Regions from separate parts of the Streptomyces sp. NPDC087901 genome, predicted to be linked through region 1. Evidence: riboswitches for the same ligand, from Rfam matches in the RefSeq annotation. Region 1 holds a riboswitch; each other region holds the start of a gene.
The links. Region 1 has a riboswitch for thiamine pyrophosphate ahead of thiC (phosphomethylpyrimidine synthase ThiC). Riboswitches for the same ligand answer to the same signal wherever they lie in the genome.
Positions count from the first base shown of each region.

Region 2: another riboswitch for thiamine pyrophosphate. It lies ahead of ACIOEW_RS09250 (purine-cytosine permease family protein); the one in region 1 lies ahead of thiC (phosphomethylpyrimidine synthase ThiC).
Region 3: another riboswitch for thiamine pyrophosphate. It lies ahead of thiO (glycine oxidase ThiO); the one in region 1 lies ahead of thiC (phosphomethylpyrimidine synthase ThiC).

Region 1 is NZ_JBIUUC010000004.1:180,483-187,549, reverse strand. Features, by position in the region: gene ACIOEW_RS14565 (cupin domain-containing protein) at 1-207, shown strand, start outside; gene ACIOEW_RS14560 (DUF5326 family protein) at 327-542, shown strand; gene ACIOEW_RS14555 (IclR family transcriptional regulator) at 784-1,554, shown strand; gene ACIOEW_RS14550 (SsgA family sporulation/cell division regulator) at 1,656-2,093, shown strand; gene ACIOEW_RS14545 (YibE/F family protein) at 2,174-3,505, opposite strand; TPP riboswitch at 3,577-3,710, shown strand; gene thiC (phosphomethylpyrimidine synthase ThiC) at 3,703-5,478, shown strand; gene ACIOEW_RS14535 (hypothetical protein) at 5,582-6,406, opposite strand; gene ACIOEW_RS14530 (metallophosphoesterase) at 6,588-7,067, opposite strand, start outside.
Region 2 is NZ_JBIUUC010000002.1:859,263-866,329, forward strand. Features, by position in the region: gene ACIOEW_RS09235 (ATP-binding protein) at 1-895, shown strand, start outside; tRNA gene ACIOEW_RS09240 (tRNA-Pro) at 945-1,018, shown strand; gene ACIOEW_RS09245 (dienelactone hydrolase family protein) at 1,189-1,923, shown strand; gene ACIOEW_RS09250 (purine-cytosine permease family protein) at 2,008-3,408, opposite strand; TPP riboswitch at 3,398-3,491, opposite strand; gene ACIOEW_RS09255 (formylglycine-generating enzyme family protein) at 3,536-4,498, opposite strand; gene ACIOEW_RS09260 (ROK family transcriptional regulator) at 4,495-5,739, opposite strand; gene ACIOEW_RS09265 (sulfatase-like hydrolase/transferase) at 5,956-7,067, shown strand, end outside.
Region 3 is NZ_JBIUUC010000001.1:989,991-997,057, forward strand. Features, by position in the region: gene thiS (sulfur carrier protein ThiS) at 1-79, opposite strand, end outside; gene thiO (glycine oxidase ThiO) at 76-1,257, opposite strand; TPP riboswitch at 1,255-1,367, opposite strand; gene ACIOEW_RS04410 (FAD-dependent oxidoreductase) at 1,582-2,763, shown strand; gene ACIOEW_RS04415 (Rv2175c family DNA-binding protein) at 2,833-3,198, shown strand; gene thiE (thiamine phosphate synthase) at 3,298-3,951, shown strand; gene metF (methylenetetrahydrofolate reductase [NAD(P)H]) at 4,075-4,992, shown strand; gene ACIOEW_RS04430 (hypothetical protein) at 5,043-5,987, shown strand; gene ACIOEW_RS04435 (phytoene desaturase family protein) at 6,058-7,067, opposite strand, start outside.

The sequences.
Region 1 (7,067 bases):
GCCGGTGAACTCGACCCGCAGCAGCCTCACAACCAGGACGAGGTCTACTTCGTCGTCAGCGGGCGCGCTTCGATCACCGTGGGCATGGAAACGACGCAGGTGGGCAGAGGAAGTGTCGTGTATGTACCTGCCGGCGCGGCCCACAAGTTCCACCACATCACCGAGGACCTGCGGGTGATGGTGGTCTTCTCGCCGCCCGAGGGCTGAGCCGCACCTCGGGGATCCCTAGGGGATGGATCAGGGGAGTTCAAGGGCTCCGGAGCCCCGCAGCCCGCCCCCGCGCCTCTAGCATCGAAGCAGGAACTCACAGAGACGAGGTAAGGACGATGGCCGTGCGGGAGATATTCGCGGGGATGCCCTGGTGGGTGAAGTGGATCGCGGTGCCTGTCATCGCGATCGTCGTGTTCGGTGGCCTGATCGCCAGCATCGTCGGTTTCGTGATCTGGCTGCTGTTCAAGATCCTGCTCGTCGCGATCCTGGTCGGCGGGCTCGTCTTCGTCGTACGGAAGTTCATGTCGTCCTCCTCGCGAAGCGACTGGTAACCGCACGGCCGACCGTACGGTTAGCCCAGCTGAGCTAAGCGGAAGGTGAAACGGCACCCGGTCCGGATGCTCCCGATACAGTGGCAGTCCGCTGCCGCCACCTGGGAAAACACCGTCAGTCGCCACCCTGACCAGTGGTTTGTACGGCATCCGGCCTTCTGGACCCCAGGCCTGCGGCAGATCTGTGGGGGCGGCCCCCACGGGCGGGCTGACCGCCCGTCACCACGCCTGGGGGTGACCGTTGACCACGGCATCGACTACCGCTGTTCCGACGCTGATCGGATCGGTTCAGCGGGCGCTGAGGCTGCTGGAGGCTGTGGGCACCCATCGCGACGGGGCTCCGGCCAAACAGCTGGCACGGGAAGCGGGACTCCCCCTTCCCACCGCCTACCACCTGCTGCGCACCCTGACACACGAGGGATATCTGCGCAGGGAGAACGGCGTCTTCCTCTTCGGCGCCGCCGCGGAGCGGCTGGTGGACGACGGCGCACTGCAGAATCGTCGCAGCAGAATGACCCAGTCCCTGGGGCGGTGGCGGGACATCATCGGTGCCCCGGTGTACTGCGCCGTCTACCGCGACGGTGAGATCGAACTCGTCGCGGTCGCGGACACCCCCGCTGCGCCGGCGGTGGAGGAGTGGGCAGCCTTCGGCGAGACGGGGCATGCACATGCGATCGGCCAGTGTCTGCTGAGTCAGCTCGACGAGCAGGCCCGCGAGGACCACCTGGACCGGCATCCGGTACGGCCGCTGACGCGCTACTCCGTGCGCGACCGCCCGGCACTTCTTGAGCGGCTGCGGTCGGTCGAGCGTATGGAACCTGTCATCGAACGGCAGGAATACGCCCTCGGGACGGTCTGCGCGGCCATCCCGATCACGGCCGGATTCACGGCCGCCGCGATGGCCATTTCGGTCCCCCTCGACCAGTCAGAACGGTTGCTCCCCGCAGTCGAACGACTACGTGGCGAAGTGGCCAGCCTCTTGCGTTCGTTCGTGTTCTCTATCAGTATCTGAAAAATCACTCCTTGTGATCTGCTATCGGGTGCACCACGATGGCGTCAATAGGGCCATGGGGGATCATTCCTGGCCAGATTCATCTACTGCGGGGTTGAACGATGCGCGAGTCGGTTCAAGCTGAGGTCATGATGAGCTTCCTCGTTTCCGAGGAGCTCTCTTTCCGGATCCCGGTGGAGCTCCGGTACGAAGTGTGCGATCCGTACGCGATCCGGATGACCTTCCATCTGCCCGGCGACGCCCCCGTCACCTGGGCTTTCGGCCGTGAGCTGCTGCTCGACGGTCTCAACAGCCCCAGTGGTGACGGCGATGTGCACATCGGGCCGACGGAGCCCGAAGGGCTGTCCGACGTCCACATCCGGCTCCAGGTGGGGGCTGACCGTGCGCTGTTCCGGGCCGGCACGGCGCCTCTCGTGGCGTTTCTCGACCGGACGGACAAGCTCGTGCCGCTCGGGCAGGAGTGCACGCTGGGTGACTTCGAGGGCAATCTGGAAGAAGCGCTGGGGCGGATTCTGGCCGAGGAACAGAACGCCGGCTGACGAGGGCCGTGCCCATGGCCCGTATGCCGGTCGAACAGCACACCTGCCGAACGGGTGAATCGCTCTCCGTGTCCGGGCACTCAGGCCTTCGCCCGACGACGACGTCCCCTGCCGCTCCGTACGGGTGCCGGAGCACCGGAATCCGCGGCGAGCCCGGTGCGGTCCGCGGAGACGACCAGCGCCGCGAGCGCGGTGGTCACCGGCACCGAGGCGACCAGTCCGATCGAGCCGATCAGTGTGCGCACGATCTCCTCCGCCACCAGCTCGCTGTTGGCCACCGTCCCCATGCTGCTCTGGGCGATCGAGAACAGCAGCAGGAGTGGAAGCGCGGCGCCCGCATAGGCGAGCACCAGGGTGTTGACCACCGAGGCGATGTGGTCGCGCCCGATTCTGATCCCTGCCCGGTAGAGCTCCTTCGCACTCATCGTCGGGTCCGCCTGGTGAAGTTCCCAGACCGCCGAGGTCTGGGTGACCGTCACGTCGTCGAGCACTCCCAGGGAACCGATGATGACGCCGGCCAGCAGCAGTCCGCTCATGTCGATGTGCGGATACAGGCCGTGGATGAGGCCGGTGTTGTCGTCGGTGTTCCCGCTCAGGCTCGCCCAGCCGATGAAGAGCGAGCCGAGCAGACCGATCAGCAGCAGTGAGATCAGGGTGCCGATGACGGCGACCGAGGTGCGGGCGGTCAGCCCGTGGCAGATGTAGAGCGCGATCAGCATGATGGCGCCGGCCCCGACGACTGCCACGACCAGCGGGTTCGAGCCCTGCAGGATGGCCGGAAGGATGAACAGGGTCAGGACGGCGAACGACAGGGCGAGCGCCACCAGCGCCATGACCCCGCGCATTCTGCCCACGGCCACCACGACCAGGGCGAAGATCCCGGCCAGCAGCAGCAACGGGAACTTCCGGTTCACATCGGTCACGGAGTACTGGAGATCGTGGGGTGCGTCGGGGGCGTGCGCGACCACCACCCCCTGTCCCTTCCGTAGTTGTCGGGGCGCGTCCGGCTGGACGACCTCAATGAATGTGCGGCCTTTGTCCTGGCCGCTCGTCACCTCGACGGTGGCCTTCTCGCAGAGGCGATCGCCGCCGGCCGGCTCGCCCGTAGGCGGCGATGTCTCACTGCTGACCGGGATCTGCGAGGCGTTCACGTCCGCGCAGTCGACCTTGCCGACGTTCGCCACCTTGCCCTGCTGGGTCTGCCGGTCGAAACCGACACCTGTGCGCTCGTGCGCCGGCGCACCACCGGGCCAGAGGACCACGAGCCCGACGACGACCGCGGCCGCGAACGGGATCAGCACGGCGGCGATCACCTTGCGCAGATGGCCGGAGACGGGAGCGGCGGGGCCGTGGCTGTGCGAGTGCGCGTGCTGATGGCCCTGCGGTTCGGAGTCGTTATGAGGGGACGTCACCGGGCGATCATCGCAAGAAGGGAAGGGGTCCTCTGTTCAGCTTGCCCATGGGGGCGCTAGCGTGGTGGCACCTTTGCACACGCGGGAGCTCGGAGCACCGGGCTGAGAGGGCGCTGATCTCCGTACGTCCGTACGGGACAGGCTGCGCCGACCGCCGAACCTGTTACCGGGTAATGCCGGCGTAGGGAGTAGGTCTCATGACCACATCGGACGCACGCACGCCTGCCTCGAACCAGAACGACGAGGCCGGGAAGTCCATCGGATGGCACAAGGGATACGTCCAGGGCTCACGCCCGGACCTCCGGGTGCCGGTCCGTCAGGTGCACCTCACCAACGGCAGGGACGTGACGCTGTACGACACGTCGGGGCCGTACACCGATCCATCGACGGAGACTGATGTCCGCCGCGGACTGGCACCTCTGCGGGAGAACTGGATCATCGCCCGCGGCGACACCGAGGAGTACACGGGACGTCCCGTGCGCCCCGAGGACGACGGGCTCAAGCACACCTCACCGCGTGGGGGACTGCGCAACCTGGACGCGGTCTTCCCCGGTCGCCCCCGCCAGCCACGGCGCAGCCGGGACGGCCGGCCCGTCACCCAGCTCGCGTACGCCCGCCGGGGCGAGGTCACCCCGGAGATGGAGTACGTCGCGATCCGGGAGAACGTCGAGCCCGAGGTGGTGCGCGACGAGATCGCGGCCGGCCGGGCCGTTCTGCCGGCCAACGTCAACCACCCGGAGATCGAGCCGATGATCATCGGCAAGCGGTTCCTGGTGAAGGTGAACGCCAACATCGGCAACTCCGCGGTCTCGTCCTCCATCGAGGAGGAGGTGGACAAGATGACCTGGGCGACCAAGTGGGGCGCCGACACAGTCATGGATCTGTCCACCGGCCGCAACATCCACACCACCCGTGAGTGGGTTCTTCGCAACTCCCCCGTTCCGATCGGCACCGTTCCGCTCTACCAGGCCCTGGAGAAGGTCGACGGCAGGGCGGAGGAGCTGACCTGGGAGATCTACAAGGACACCGTCATCGAGCAGGCCGAACAGGGTGTCGACTACATGACGGTTCACGCCGGCGTGCGCCTGCCGTACGTGCCGCTGACGGCCCGTCGCAAGACCGGCATCGTCTCCCGGGGCGGCTCGATCATGGCGGCGTGGTGCCTCGCGCACCACAAGGAGTCGTTCCTCTACGAGAACTTCGAGGAGCTCTGCGAGATCCTCGCCTCGTACGACGTGACGTACTCCCTGGGCGACGGGCTGCGGCCCGGTTCGATCGCGGACGCCAACGACGAGGCGCAGTTCGCGGAGCTGCGTACGCTCGGCGAACTGAACACCGTCGCGAAGCGGTTCGGTGTCCAGACCATGATCGAGGGCCCGGGGCACGTACCGATGCACAAGATCAAGGAGAACATCGACCTCCAGCAGGAGATCTGCGAGGAGGCGCCGTTCTACACGCTCGGCCCGCTGACGACCGATGTGGCTCCGGCGTACGACCACATCACCTCGGGTATCGGAGCCGCGATGATCGCCTGGTGGGGGACGGCGATGCTCTGCTACGTGACGCCCAAGGAGCACCTCGGTCTGCCCAACCGTGACGACGTGAAGACCGGGGTCATCACCTACAAGATCGCGGCCCATGCGGCGGACCTGGCCAAGGGGCATCCGGGAGCGCAGGACTGGGATGACGCGTTGTCGGACGCCCGGTTCGAGTTCCGCTGGGAGGATCAGTTCAACCTGGCCCTCGACCCGGACACGGCAAGGGAGTTCCACGACGAGACGCTGCCTGCCGAGCCGGCGAAGACGGCGCACTTCTGCTCGATGTGCGGCCCGAAGTTCTGCTCGATGAAGATCTCCCAGGACATCCGGCGTGAGCACGGAGGTTCGCAGGCGGAGATCGAGGAGGGGATGACGGAGAAGTCCAAGGAGTTCGCGGCGGCGGGCAACCGGGTCTATCTGCCCATCGCGGACTAGGGCCTGGCGGGCGTAACCGAGCAGGGCGCGAACGGCCCCGCGCCCTGCTGTCCGGGCCCGGGACACCCGGGGTCGGTGACGGGTCTTCCCGGGTGCGGGGCCGTCAGTCCAGCTCGTGTTCCGGGCCGCCGAAGTCGGGGCTGGTGAAGTCCGGACTGGTGAACGTCGGGCGGGGCGCGGCGGCGGGACCGTCGTCCGGACTGGAGAAGTCCGGCCTGCTGTAGCCGATCTTCGGGATGCGGTTGGCCGAGCGGTGCGGGATGCGCGCGGCCGGGGCGGCCCCGGGGTCGGCGAGCGCGTCCCGCAGGAACGGCAGGATGCCGCGTTCCAGCAGGGCGTGGCGCCAGGCCTCCCTGGCTCGTGCCACATCCTCCGGCAGTTCCTCGCCCTGTTCCTCGGCGGCCACCGATGTCGAGCCGTTGCGCAAGGCCGTGATGAGGAGGGCGACGGCGGCTACGAGGATGGCGGCCGCGGTCGCCGCCGCGAAGAACCAGCCCGCGCCGACCATGCTGCGCGCGAACGAGGGAGGCGGGTCGAGCGCCTTGAGGATGTAGCCGATGAGCAGGAAGATCACCGCGGCGGTGCCTGCCAGCACCGGAGCCAGCACGGTGATGACGACTCCTATGCCGGCGCCCGACTGGTGCGCGCCGGCCGGGCCGGTGTCGGGTTCACCGTCTTCGTCCGTGCCGGCGGCAGCGGCGCGGATCTCTTCGCGAGCCTTCACGTAGTGCTCGTACTCGGTGGCCGCAGCCGCTGTGATCAGCGCCGTGGCAGCCATCGCCATGGTGCGCAGCTGCACCGGATTGAGCCGTTCGCCGACAGCGGCCAGATCTGGTCGTTCATGGGCGTGACGCAGTGCGTCGTCGAGGATCCGCTCGTACTCGGGGCGGTCCTCGGTCAGCAGGTGCGGAGCGCTGTTCATGTGCATCCCCCGATGCTCCGTAGGGCCTGTGTGCCCGCTCGAACCGGGCAGTCGGGCGGAAACGGAGGAGAGCCTGCTACTGATACGCCGATGGTAGAGCGCCCACGGCACGGGGTGACAGGGGGTTTCCGGAAATAGGCCCAGTGGTCCGCGTATTCAGGTCTGGATGCGTCTTCCCCGAAGAACGTCAGTCATGCAGCGGGAGTTTGACGACCAGTAGCTTTCCGGCCATGGTCACTCCGCCGTCCATGGCGATGGCGAGCCCGTCCGCGTACACGTGCGGTCCGTCCACCAGCGGGCCCGACCTGTCCTCGCCGTCCTCGGAACCCACCTCGCCCAGAAGGTAGGGAATGGGGCTGTGACCATGGACGACGCGTCGGCCGCCGTAGGCCGCCATGAGCTCCTGCACGGCCTGCGGACCAGATTCGTCGCGGAAGGCGAACCGTTTGGTCAGCTTGCGGAAGAGGTCCCAGCATTCATCGGCGTCGTTCCGCGTGAGAATGGCGTGCACCGTGTCGTTGACGTCCTCGATGGTGGAGCCGTAGTCGAGGTACGCCGTCGTGTCCGAGTGCATCAGGAGGTGCTCGTCCTCCTCGACGACGGCGTCGAGTCGGGACATCCACTGGAGGTGGACGTCCTGGAGCCGCTCCATGTCGGTCTTCTGGCC
Region 2 (7,067 bases), on a different contig from region 1:
CCCCGCCCGCGGCCTCGGCTGGACCGACACCGAATGGGGCTTCGAGCTCCCGACCCTGCTCGGCATCACCTACGCGTTCACCGACCAACTGGACCGCGCCGAGGAGCTATTCGGCGAGGCGGTGCGCGCCTTCGAGATCTCCGGATGGAGCGGTGCCCACCTGGCCTTCGCCCACACGCTGCTGGGCCTGGTCCACCGTCGTCGCGGCCGCCTGGCCGAGGCGGAGGGCTTCCTGCGCGAGGGACTCCGCCTCGCCGACCGTGTGGGCAGCGGACTGCCCGTCCACTGGGACGCCGCCTGTCTGCTCATCGACACGCTGCTGGCCCGGGGCCGCATCACCGAGGCCCGCAAGATCGCCGACCAGTACGACTTCGGCCTGCCCTACCCCAGCGCCATGGTGCTGCCGGACGCCCCGTGCGTCCGCGGTCGGCTGCTGCTCGCCGAAGGCCGTACGAAGGAGGCCGTCACGGAGCTGGAGGCTGCCGGACAGGCCCTCGAACCGCGCGGGAGGTTCAACGGCATCTGGGGCCCCTGGGCCGGTGACCTGGCCCGCGCCCTGGCAGACGACGACCCGGGCCGCGCCGCCCAGCTCGCCAACTCCGCCCGGGTGCACGCCGAGCGTTTCGGCACGGACACGGCGATCGGTGAGGCGCTGCGCTGTGTCTCCCTCTTCGCCCGCCCGGAGGAAGCCGCCCACCTGCTGGGCGAGGCGGTCCGCCACCTGGAGGCGTCGCCGTCCGGCTACGAACTCGCGCTCGCTCTGTTCGACCACGGCGTCGCCACCCGGTCGCCGCGAGAGCTGGCCCGCGCGCACAAGCTGGCCACCGCCTGCGGAGCCGAGGGGCTGGCAACTCGCGCCCAGCAGGCACGGGCGTCGATCCGGTCCTCGGAGTGAGGTAATGTTTGTCCTGCGCAGCCGCCCGGCAGGTCCGGGGGACTGACAGCGGGACGTGGCGCAGCTTGGTAGCGCACTTGACTGGGGGTCAAGGGGTCGCAGGTTCAAATCCTGTCGTCCCGACTTGAAAGAGTCGTAGATCAAGGGGCCGTTTCAGAGCAATCTGAAACGGCCCCTTGATCATTTTCGCGACGCCTTTCCCGACCGTTCCCGACCGTCTTCGCGGTCCGGGCGGGCTCCGCCTCCTGTCGTGCTGATCACGGCTCGACACGTCAACCACGACAGGAGAACTCATGCCCATCAAGACGTTGCACATTCCCACTGCGGCCGGCCGGGCCGACGCTTTCGCCGCCTTCCCCGACGGCGGCGAGCGGTTCCCAGGTGTCCTGATGTACTCGGACGGCTTCGGGATCCGGCCCGCGCTGCGGGAGATGGCCCGCGAACTGGCTGAGCACGGGTACTACGTGCTCGTCCCCAACATCTTCTACCGGAACGGCCCGGCGCCGGTGATCGAACTCCCCGAGCACATCGGAGACGAGGCCCGGGCGAAGCTGTTCGAGCAGCTGATGCCCTTGATCGAGGCGCACACCGTCGAACGTGCCCTGAGCGACGCCGACGCCTACCTCGGGTTTCTCACCACCCGGCCCGAGGTCGTCGCCGGACCGGTCGCGGTGACCGGCTACTGCGTAGGCGGCCTGCTGGCAGTGCGCACCGCCGCGGCCCATCCCGGCCAGGTGGCCGCTGTCGCCGGATTCCACGGCCCCGTGGGAGCCGACGGGCCCGACAGCCTGAGCCGTCTCACCGGCGAGGTCTACTTCGGCCACGCCGGGACGGACATGACTCCCGAGACTCTCGGCGAGCTCGACAAGGTCCTGGACGCCGCGGGTGTCGCCTACACCTCCGAGATCTACCCCGGCACGGTGCACGGCTTCACCATGTCCGATACCGATGCCTTCGACCCTGCCGCGCTGCAACGCCATTGGGACCGCCTGCTGCCCCTCCTCGGCCGCACCCTGGCCGAGGGCTGAGGATCCGGCCCCGAAAACGGCGCCGAAACCGGACCTGAAGCCCGCGGCTGCGGAGCCGGCCCTGCAGTGGAATGTCATGCCCCGTCAGGGCCGGTGGCGCAGCCGTAGGGGTGCGTAGACCGCCAGGGCCACGAGGAACGCCACGCCGTAGGCGAGGTCCGCCCCGTGCAGCGCGTCGGCGGCCGGACCCACGTACAGGCTGGTGCTCATGAACGGTATCGCCGCTGCGAAGCCGAGGGTGAAGGCGGTCAGTGCCGGCCACCACGGCTGGGGGCGGGAGCTCTCGGCGGCCAGGTCGACGGGGGAACCGTTGCGGGTCCTCGCCCGGACGGTCCAGTCGACGGCGACGATCGCGACGAATGCGGGGATCCAGTAGCCGACGAGAAGCAGGACGTTCTGGAAACGTGTCGTGGTGTCGGCCGCATGCATCCACAGCACGAGGGGGAAACCGAGTACGGCGGCGAGTGCCGCGGCGGCGGGGCGCGGCAGGCGGACCCCCATGGTCTGCAACGCCAGCGATCCGCTGTAGTCGTTCATGGCGTTGCTGCACAGCGCGGCGAGGGCCACGGCTAGCAGCCCGAACGCTCCGAGAGCGCCCCCGCCGAGCAGCGTGTCGATGCCGCGCGCGGTCTGATCGGTGAAGACGGACGCACCCCACAGGCCGAGGGCCTGGACCGCCACGAAGGAGACACTGATGCCGAGCAGCGTGCACCAGAACATGCGCGGCCGGGAGGCGGTGCGCGGCAGATAGCGGCTGAAGTCACTGGCGTACGGGGCCCAGGAAAGTGCGAGGCTCAGTGCGATGGTGCACGTCAGGACGAACGCGCCCGCCCGGTCGGCGCCGTGCGCCGAGCCGGTGGCGGCGGGGTGGACGCCGTGCAGGAGCTTCGTGGCGAGCACGATGAAGGCGGCGGCAAGAGCGAACGTCATCACCGTCTGGAGCCGGTGGATCACCTCGTACCCCAGGACGCCGAGTGCGCCCTGGGCGGCCATCATGACCAGCACGCCGAGCCAGAACGGCCAGCCGCACAGCTGGGCCAGCGCGTCCCCGCCGAACAGGCCGATCAGCGCGTCCCAGGCGATGGACGACAGCCACTGCAGTGCGCCGGGAAGTACGACACCGCGGCCGAACGCCAGCCGTGCGAGCGGGAGTTGACCGGCGCCGGTCTGGCTGCCCCAGGTGCCCAGATACGCGGTGGGCACGGCGCCCACGAGCGTGCCGAGCACGACGGCGACGAGCGCAGTGGTGAAGTCCAGGCCCAGCGCGATGCCGACCGTGCCGGTGAAGACCCCGGTCATGGTCAGGTTGGGAGCGAACCAGACGGTGAACAGCCGTCCGGGGCCGCCGTAACGGCGGTCCTCGGGCACGGGGGCTATGCCGTGCGCCTCGATGCGCAGGTCGCCGGAGGCGGTGGGCATGCGTCCGTCGAACGCGGGCCGTGCTTCGGCCGCCGCGCGCTGGTCCTGGGCATACGGCAATGACATGAGACATCCCTCCGCCAGTGCTAACTGGTTCAGGTTCGACGGGTGTGTTCTCAGCCCCTCGAGGGGCACCCCGTGTCCGGTGCGGCGGCCAGGATAGCCGGATGTGCGCGGATCGCGATGCGGGGGGTCAGACGGTGACCGCGCAGCGGAACCCGCCGTGGCCCGTCGTGCTGTCGGGGGTGTTGGAGGTGCGGGCGGCGATCCGGTAGCGGTTGCAGTACGAGCGGTGGCACAGGTACGAGCCACCGCGCAGCACCCGGCTCTCGCCGTGCGGCGGCCCGGCCGGGTCCGAGCGGGTCTCCGGGCGGGCCTCGGCGTGCCAGTCGGCGCTGAACCGGTCGGCGCACCACTCCCAGACATTGCCCGAGGCGTTGTAGAGCCCGAAGCCGTTGGGGGCGTACGCCTTGGCGGGAGCGGTGCCCGCGAAGCCGTCCTCGCGGGTGTTGCGTACGGGGAAGTCGCCCTGCCAGATGTTGCAGCGGTGCCGGCCGTTCGGGGTCAGCTCGTCGCCCCACGGGAAGCGGGCCCGGACGAGTTCGCCGCGGGCGGCCTTCTCCCACTCGGCCTCGGTGGGCAGCCGCTTGCCGGCCCAGCGGGCGTACGCCGTCGCGTCGTGCCACGACATGTGGACCACCGGGTGGTCACGGCGGTCGCCGATCGAGGTGCCCGGCCCCTCCGGGGCGCGCCAGTGCGCTCCGGTGACCGCACGCCACCAGGGGGCGCCGGGCACGGTGCCCGGCAGTACGGCGTGCCGGGCCTCCTGTGGGACGAATGAGCCGAACACATAGGACCAGCCGATGAGTTCGGCCTCGGTGCGGTAACCGGTGGCCTTGACGAAGACGGCGAAGCGGGCGTTGGTGACGGCGGCCGCGTCGATGCGGAACGGGGCGACGGTCACCTCCCGTACCGGCCCCTCGCCGTCCGCCGGGAACGCGTCCTCGTCCTCGCCGCCCATGAGGAACGGACCGCCGGGTACTGCCACCGTGCCGCGGAGCAGGTCGGCGGGGCGGCGCGCGGGGACGGGGAAGTTTGCCGGGGGAGTGGTCGCCGGCGCGGTGTTCTCGCGGGCGGGCCCGCAGCAGACGTTCACCGTGAGATCCCCCCGTCGAGCGGCCGGCCGCCCCCGGCATCCGTACCCGGGGCCGGGCGGTCGAGCAGTTCCGCGAGGTCCTGGCCGGTGGTACGCAGCAGCAGGGCCACCCCGCCGAGTGCGGCCGCCTCGGAGCCGAGGGTGGATCCGCGCACCTCGATGGTGCGAGGCGCGGACGGCAGGGACAGCGCGGCGAGCTGCTCGCGGATCGGTGTGAGGACGAGAGCGTCGAGGGACGCCGGCTCCCCGTAGACGACGATGCACTCGGGGTCGACCTGGGCGGCGAGGGCCGCGAGCACCCGTCCCGCGACGACGGCCGCGCTCCGGAACACCTCCGCGGTGTCCGGCTGGCCCCCGGCTGCGAGCGCGATCAGCTCCGCGGTGTCCGCGGCCGTCACTCCGCGATCGGCGCAGGCGGCGAGCAGGGCGGGGACGGAGATGAGGCCCTCCAGACAGCCCCGGCCACCGCAGTGGCAGGGCTTTCCCTCGGGGTCGCAGCTGGTGTGGCCGATCTCCCCGGCGGTGCCATGGGCGCCGTGGACCAGCGAGCCGTTGACCACGAGTCCGCCACCGACCCCTTCCGACCAGCGCAGATAGACGGCGTTCTCGATCCCGCGCGCCGCCCCCCAGGTCACCTCTGCGAGAGCCGCGAGCCGCGAGTTGTTGTCGGTGAGCACGGGGGCGTCGAAGTGCCGGCCCAGCTCCTCGGCGACATGGCCGGCGAACGGGGTCATGGTGTGCGGGTCGCCGGAGGCGGGGTTCTGTACGAAGCCGGGAAGGCCGAGGCCGATGCCCGCGACGGGGGCGAGGCTGATGTTCTCGCGCCGCACCAGGTCCTCGACGGCGCGGATCGCCTGCGCGGCGCGTTCGGCCGCGCCGCTGTCCGCCGGGACGGGCGCGCTGTGGCGGCCGACGATCTCATGGGCACAGTTGGCCACGACCACGTGGATGTGGTGGCGCTGGAGATCGATGCCGATCAGCTCGGCGCCACGGGAGTTGAGTGAGATCTCCAGGGCCGGCCTGCCGCGGCCGCGCGGCTGCTCGGGGTCGGGGGCCTGCTGCTCGACGACGGCCTTGCGTTCGAGCAGATCGGAGACGATCGCGAACAGGGTGGTGCGGGAGAGACCGACCCGTGCCTTCAGCTCGCCGCGGCTCAGCGCGCCAGACCTGCGGAGCTCGCCGAGTACGGCGGCCTCGTTGGCCCTGCGCAGGCGCTGGAGTGCATCGGTGCGTTCCGTCATGGACGCATGGTCGATCGGTCAAGGGGTTTCTGTCAACGTCCGGGACGAATTCACGAGATGTTTATTCCCGAGGGTTGACGTAAAAAACTCGGCATCCCTACAGTTCCGGTCAATTGCCTGCACCGGCACGCGTCGGGAAGTCACCTGACGGCGTGTCGGCCGGCTCCCCCGGCTCCCCGGCAGCACCGTGAGCGACCACCGAAAGGGCGGCACCGAGTGGCCCCGCGCAACGTCCTGTTCCTGATGACCGACCAGCACCGGGTCGACACCCTGGGCTGTTACGGCAACCCGCTCGTCGACACCCCGGCCCTGGACGCCCTTGCGGCCGAGGGAACCCGCTTCGACCGCTTCTACACCCCGACCGCGATCTGCACCCCGGCCCGCGCCTCGCTGGCCACCGGTCTCCACCCGTTTCGCCACGGCATGCTGAACAACCCCGAACGCAACGGAGGGAGCAAGGACGAACTCTCCGGCGAAGACCCCATGCTCTGGAGCCAGTTGATGGACCAGGGCTACTCGGTCGGCCACGTCGGAAAGTGGCACATCGGCCGTGAGCGCGGCCCGGAGTTCTACGGCCTGGACGGTGAGCACCTCCCCGGCGCGCTCAACCCCGTACACCACCCCTCGTACGAGAAGTGGCTGGAGGACAACGGCTTCCCGCCCTTCTCGGTACGCGAGGCCGTCTTCGGGACCGCCGCCAACGGCACCGGCCGCGGCCACCTCATCGCGGGCCGGCTCCAGCAGCCCGCCGAAGCCACCATCGAGGCCTTCCTCACCGACCGCACGCTCGGCCTGCTCGACCGCTACGCCGCCGGCTGGAAGGCGAACGGCACACCGTTCATGCTGTCCTGCCACTGGTACGGACCGCATCTGCCCTACCTGATCCCGGACAGCTACTACGACCTGTACGACCCCGACGACGTGCCCCTGCCGGCCTCGATGGCCGAGACCTTCGCCGGGAAGCCCGAGGTGCAGCGCCAGTACAGCGCGTACTGGTCCTCGGACGACTTCGACGCCGCCGCCTGGCGCAAGCTCATCGCCGTCTACTGGGGCTACGTCACGATGATCGACCACCAGGCCGGCCGGCTGATCGAAGCGCTCAAGGGGCACGGCCTGTGGGACGACACCGCGGTCTTCTTCACCGCCGACCACGGCGAGTTCACCGGCGCCCACCGGCTCAACGACAAGGGCCCGGCGATGTACGAGGACATCTACAACATCCCCGGCATCGCCCGAGTCCCCGGCGCCCCCGCCCAGGTCAGCGACGACTTCGCCTCCCTCATCGACCTCAACCCGACCATTCTCGAACTGGCCGGGGCACCCGTGCC
Region 3 (7,067 bases), on a different contig from region 1:
GGGTGTCCAGGGTGGTGCCCGGCGCGACGGCGAGGGCCTCGCCGTTCACGGAGACGGAAAGGGTGGTGGGCTCGGTCATGCGGGCTGCTCCTGAGGTACGGGGGCGGCGGCGGGCGAGAAGCGGCCGGCGGAGAAGGGGCGGGCCACCTCGGGCAGCTCGCCGTCCGCCAGCAGCTGCGCCATGGCGTCCCCGGTGACGGGGGTGAGCAGCACCCCGTTGCGGTGGTGGCCGGTGGCGAGATGGAGGCCGGGCAGCGCGGTGCGGCCGAGCAGCGGGGCGTTGTCGGGGGAGGCGGGGCGCAGACCGGCGCGGGTCTCGGTGAGCGGCAGTTCGGTGATGCCCGGCACCAGTTCGTGCGCGTCGCGCAGCAGCTCGTACACACCGCCCGCCGTGACGGTGGTGTCCCAGCCCATTTCCTCGCTCGTGGCGCCGATGACCAGCTCGCCGTTCTCACGGGGCACGAGATAGACGTGGCTGCCCCGGACCACGGCCCGCAGGGTGCGGGAGAGGAAGGGTGCGTACGTGGTGGGCACGGTCAGCCGCAGCACCTGGCCCTTCACCGGGCGGACCGGGGGCAGGACGTGCTTCGGCACCCCTGCGAGCCGGCCGCTGAGGCTGCCCGCGGCGAGCACCACCTGATCGGCCTCCGGCTGCGTACCGTCGGCCAGTACGGCTCCGGTGGCCCGGTCGCCCGTGACCGAGAGCCGCTCGGCACGTTGGCGGTGGAGGACGACCCCGGCCCGCTCGCACGCCGTCAGCAGTGCGGCGGCCAGCCGGCGCGGGTCGACCTGGTGGTCGCCGTCGACCCGCAGGCCGCCGCGTATGCCCGGTGCGAGCATCGGTTCGAGGCGGCGGCACTCCCGGCCGGTGAGCCACTCCGACTCCAGGCCCGAGCGGCAGTGCAGGGCATGGAGTTCCCGCAGATGGGCGCGGTCGTCGGCGTCCAGTGCGACGGCCAGGGTGCCGCAGGTGCGAAAGCCGATGTCCTGTCCGCTCGCCGCCTCCAGTTCGGCCGCGAACGCCGGATAGCGCGCGGCGGAGGCGACGTTGAGACCGAGCAGCATCTCCTCGCCGTAGTGGAGTTCGGTGACGGCGGCCAGCATCCCCGCCGCGACCTGGGCTGCGCCGCCGCCCGGTTCGGGATCGACGACGGCGGTGGCCAGGCCGCGCTGCGCGGCCCGCCAGGCGGTCACCAGGCCGATGATGCCGCCCCCGATGACGAGGACGTCGGACCCGTTCGTACGGTGTGTGCGCATGGGCGTCCAGCCCCTCCCTTCGCCGGCATGACCCGGATCAGGTTCGTACGGTCGAAGGCCGTCCAGCCTCCCTCTCAGCCCGGTACGACCGGGCTCCCGCGAGTGATGTGCACGGCTACCCTAAACCCCTGCCCCGCGCCCCCGGCAAGGGGAGCCGGTGGTGCCGTGAACGGGGGAAGGGGCGCGGTGGTCCGGTGGCGGCGAACCGGGAAGCACCTTCCTGACGGACCGTCAGTTGCTTAAGGTGGAAGGGTGGACGAGCAGACCGGACAACAGCAGACAGAGCCGCGGCAGAGCCGCCGCGTCGTGATCGCCGGAGCGGGCATGGCGGGCGTACAGACCGCGGTGGCCCTGCGAGAACAGGGCTTCACCGGCCCCGTCACGCTGATCGGCGCCGAACCGCACCAGCCGTACGACCGGCCCCCGCTGTCGAAGGCGGTCCTTCTCGGCAAGGCCGAGGACTCGGCCTTCGACATCGACTTCGAGGCGCTGGACATCACCCTGAGGCTCGGCCTCGACGTGACCGCGCTGCGCGCGGGCGACCACGAACTGGACACCCCGGACGGGCCCGTCCCCTACGACGTCCTGGTTGTCGCCACCGGCGCCGAGCCCCTGATGCTGCCCGGCACCGAGGGCGTCCCGGGCGTCCACCTCCTGCGCACGCTGGACGACGCCGCGCGGCTGCGCCCGGTCCTCGAACAGCGGCACGATGTCGTGGTCGTCGGCGCGGGCTGGATCGGCGCCGAGTTCGCCACCGCGGCCCGCGCGGCCGGCTGCGCGGTCACCGTCGTCGAGGCGGCCGGACGCCCGCTCGCCGGCGCGCTGCCCGCAGAGGTGGCGGCCCCCATGACCGGCTGGTACGCCGAGAGCGGCGCCGCACTCGTCACCGGTGCCCGGGTCGACCGCATCGAAGCCGGTCACGTGGTCCTGGCGGACGGCCGTGAGATCCCGGCGGACGCGGTCGTCGTCGGCATCGGCGCCCGGCCCGCGACCGGCTGGCTGGCCGGATCGGGGATCGAGCTCGGCCCGGACGGATCGGTGACCGCGGACGCGTCCCTGCGCACCTCGCTCCCCGATGTGTACGCGGTCGGGGACTGCGCCTCCTTCCCCTCGGCCAGGTACGGTGAGCGGCTGCTCGTCCACCACTGGGACAACGCCCTCCAGGGGCCGCGGACCGTCGCCGCCGCCGTCACCGCCGCCACCCCGGAGGGCGACGGGCAGCTCCCGGTCTACGACCCCGTGCCCTACTTCTGGTCCGAGCAGTTCGGCCGCTTCGTCCAGTACGCGGGCCACCACGCGGGGGCCGACACCCTGGTGTGGCGAGGCGATCCGGCCGAACCCGCGTGGACGGTGTGCTGGCTGCGCGCCGGGGCGCTCGTCGCCGTACTGGCGGTCGGCCGTCCGCGCGATCTGGCGCAGGGGCGCAAACTCGTCGAATCGGGGGCGGAGCTCGCCCCGGAGCGGGTCGCCGACCCCTCCGTGCCCCTGAAATCGGCCACGCTCTGACGGCGCGTCCGGCCCCCGTACGGGCGGCCCGGGTACCGACTGCCGGTCCGGGATGGCACGCTTGTCCCCGTGACCGAGATTGACGCAAAGATCGATGCTCTCGTCCCTGCCTGGCTCCACCTTCCCGACATCGCCGAAATGTTCGGTGTCGAGGTGACACGCGTGCGCCAGCTGGTCAAGGACGGTCAGCTCATTGCCCTACGACGTGGTGAGAACCGTGCGCTTCAGGTGCCTGCCGCCTTCATCGACGGCGACAAGGTGGTCAAGGGCCTTTCGGGGACCCTGACGCTCCTGAGGGACGACGGCTACTCCGACGCGGAGATGCTGGAATGGCTCTTCACCCCCGACCCGAGCCTGCCGGGCACGCCCGCGCAGGCGCTGAGTGAGAATCGCGGCACGGAGGTGAAGCGCCGCGCCCAGGCGCTCGCCGTCTGACCGACAGCCGCACGGGGGACGCGGGCCGCACGACGCGGCCCGCGTCCCGCGCGGCGCCACCGAACCACCGCCATCGCCTTCCCCGGGGGGAACCGCACCATGTCCACGCCTCGCGCGCTGCTGTCCGACGCCCGGCTCTACCTGTGCACGGACGCCCGCCGGCGCCAGGGTGACCTTCCCGCGTTCCTCGACGCGGTCCTCTCCAGTGGCGTGGACATCATCCAGCTGCGCGACAAGGGCATGGAGGCGGCCGAGGAGCTCGAACACCTCGCGGTCTTCGCCGACGCCTGCAAGCGCCACGGCAAGCTCCTCGCGGTCAACGACCGGGCCGACGTCGCCCACGCCATCGGTTCCGACGTGCTGCACCTGGGCCAGGGCGACCTGCCTGTCCCGGCCGCACGCGCGATCATCGGCGATGACGTGGTCATCGGCCGCTCCACCCATGCCGAGTCCGAGGTCGACGCGGCCGTCGCCGAACCCGGTGTGGACTACTTCTGCACCGGCCCCTGCTGGCCCACGCCGACCAAGCCCGGCCGGCACGCCCCCGGCCTGGATCTCGTCCGCTACGCCGCCTCGCTCGCCCCCGCCCGTCCGTGGTTCGCCATCGGCGGGATCGACGCAGACAACCTCGACGAGGTGCTGGACGCCGGAGCGCGCCGGGTCGTCGTCGTGCGGGCCGTCACGGAGGCATCCGATCCGGCTGCTGCCGCCGCCGGACTGGCGGGAAGGATCCGCGACCGCGCCGCCGGGTGATGCGGGGGCCGAAGGTGCCGGTTTGAGACATGAGTGTCCGAAGTGTGGACAAAGAAGCGGGTAATCGAGGCAAATCGCCCCAGTTCGGTTGGGAGCTTGCCGCGCCCTGGTTAACCTGCCGGTATGGCCCTTGGTACACCTTCCACCAGGACGGATCACGCGCGCACCGTGCGTGAGATGCTCGCGACCGGCAAGACCTCGTACTCCTTCGAGTTCTGGGCGCCCAAGACCGAGAAGGGCGAGCGGAACCTCTGGAACGCGCTGCGCCGGGTCGAGGCGGTGGGACCGAGCTTCGTCTCCGTGACGTACGGAGCCGGCGGATCCACCCGGGCCGGCACGGTGAAGGCGACCCAGGACATCGCCGCCGAGTCCACGCTCACGCCGGTCGCGCACCTCACCGCCGTCAACCACTCCGTCGCCGAACTGCGCAACATGGTCGGTCAGTACGCGGACGCCGGTATCCGGAACATCCTCGCCGTGCGTGGAGACCCGCCGGGCGACCCGATGGGTCCGTGGGTCGAGCACCCGCAGGGCGTGCGGTACGCGGCGGACCTCGTCCGGCTGATCAAGGAATCCGGCGATTTCTGCGTCGGCGTCGCGGCATTCCCCGAACGGCACCCGCGCTCGGCGGACTGGGACACCGACATCCGGCATTTCGTGGACAAGTGCCGCGCCGGTGCGGATTACGCGATCACGCAAATGTTCTTCGATCCGGAGAGTTATCTGCGGATGCGTGACCGGGTGGTCGCTGCGGGTTGCGAAACCCCGGTCATCCCCGAGGTGATGCCCCTCACGAGCGTCGGGCAATTGGAGCGATTCGCGCAGCTCAGCAATGCGACGCTGCCCGCGTCCCTGAAAGAACGCATCCTCGCCGCCAAGGACGATCCCGCCGCTGTACGCTCCATTGGCATCGACTTCGCAACGCGGTTCTGCGCGAAGCTGCTTTCCGAGGGTGTCCCCGGGCTGCACTTCATCACGTTGAACAACTCGACGGCGACGCTCGAAATCTACGAAAATCTCGGACTGCACAAGCAGTCGTGACCGGCCGTACCCGCCGCGACCCGGGGCGGTGGCCGTAGAAGGGGGCGGGCATGGGCTGGACGGTCCTCTACATCGCGTTCGGCATCGTTGCGCTGTGGCTGCTCGGCGAGGTGCTGCTGCAGTACAAGGCACGCCTGCGCTGGCGCCTGCTCGCCTTCACCGGCTTCGTCGGTGTCGTCATCGGTGTCCTGATGCCGTCCGTGTTCGTCATCGCCGTCGGCGCGATCGCCTTCGCGACTGGCCAGACGTACGTCACGCTCTCCTTCCGTCGCGGCTTCTCGACCGGCTGGGCCATAGGGGGCAGCCCGGGGGAGAGCCGGCGCCGCCGCGGCGGCACCGACCGCGAGCCCACACTCCAGGTCTCGGACCTGGAGATGGAGCACGACGGTGAGGAGCCGGCCCAGCCGTCCGCCGCACCGCAGGCCGGTGCGGCCGCGGTCTACGCGCCGGAGCCACTGCCCGACGACACCGGTCAGTACGGCATCTACACCGATCACCGCCCGCAGCACGAACACCAGCAGGATCAGTACCAGCAGGATCAGTACCAGGAGCACCAGCAGCCGCAGGGACAGCCGCAGTACGCCGCGTACACCGACTACTCCCCGTACCCGGCGCAAGGCCAGGAACCCCCCTACGCGGGAGCGGGCCAGGACACCTACGCGGAAGCCGGGCAGTACGACTACGGCACGGACCAGCAGCAGTACGCCGCTTACTCCGACCCGTACATCGGCACCACCGCGAGCACCCCGCAGTACGGGGCGTACGGGAACTACGGGAGTGACGGGTCCTACGACAGCTACGGTGGCGGCCAGCAGTTCGCCGACCCGTACGCCCAGTCCCAGCCGTACGCCTCCGAGACCCCGCCGGGAGGTGTCTGGGTGCCGCAGCAGCGCGAGGGCGAGCAGTACCCGCCGATGCCTCCCGAGCAGCCCGCCCAGCAGGCGCCGTATCCGAACGGGTACGACACGGGCTACAACGAGCAGTACCGCTACTGATTCCAGCGCCTGACGGGGTGCCCTTCCGGCGACCGGGGGCGAAGCGCCGCCCCGCTCCCGGCCGCGGCACTCACTGCGACCCGCGGAACCCGTCCCCCTCGACGATGAGCCCCGCGACCAGCGCCCCCGACATCCCCGCGTGAGCCGGACCACCGCCGGGATGCGACCAGCCGCCCGCCAGGAACAGTCCCGGCAGCCGGGTGCGATTGCCCGCGTGGAGGTAGCCGCCCTCCGCGCCCGCCAGCGCGGGCGCGGGAACGGCACCGCCCGGCGCGCCCGTCTCGGCAGCGGACTCCGCGGGTGTCCGCACCTCCATGCGGAGCACCCGGTCCCGCAGAGCCGGCACGGCCGCGCCCGCGGTGTCGATCAGGGTGTCCGCGAACCGCGCCCGCAGCGCTTCGTCCGTCCAGTCCACCGGGCCGTGCGGGGCGACCGTCGCCGTCAGCGTCACGGCCTCGTGGGCCTCGTCGGGGCGGGTGGAGGGATCGTCGGGGCGCAGCACCGTCACCGTGGGGTGCGTCGCGAGACGGCCGTCGAACACCGCCTCGCGTTCGGCCGCCCCGTCCGCCGGATGCACCAGCGTCCGGTGCACGGCATCCGCGGGCCTGGCGCCGCGCAGTGACAGCAGCACCAGGAACCGGCCCGTCGGGGCGGAGCCCTCGGGCCGCGGCTGAACCGCCACGTCGCCGTCCTGCCAGAGCTCCTGAACGGGCATCAGACCGGGGTGCGGCCGGGCACCCAGCACCACGTGGGCCGCCTCCGTGACCGTCCCGTCCGCCAGCTCCACGCCCGCAGCCCTGCCGTTCTTCTTCAGGACCCGGGCCACCTCCGCGCCGAAGACGAACTCCACCTTCCGGGCCAGACACCGCTCGTACACCGCCTGCGCCAGCGCCCGCATGCCGCCGGAGACGTACCAACTGCCGAACGTCTCCTCCATGTACGGCAACAGGGCCGCGCTCGCCGGGGCGTGCAGGGGATCGAGGCCGTACGACAGCGCGTACCCGTCCAGCAGGGCGGCCAGCCGGGGATCCGCCAGCTCCCAGGAGCCGATCTCCGTCACCGTGCCGGCCCGAAGGGCGG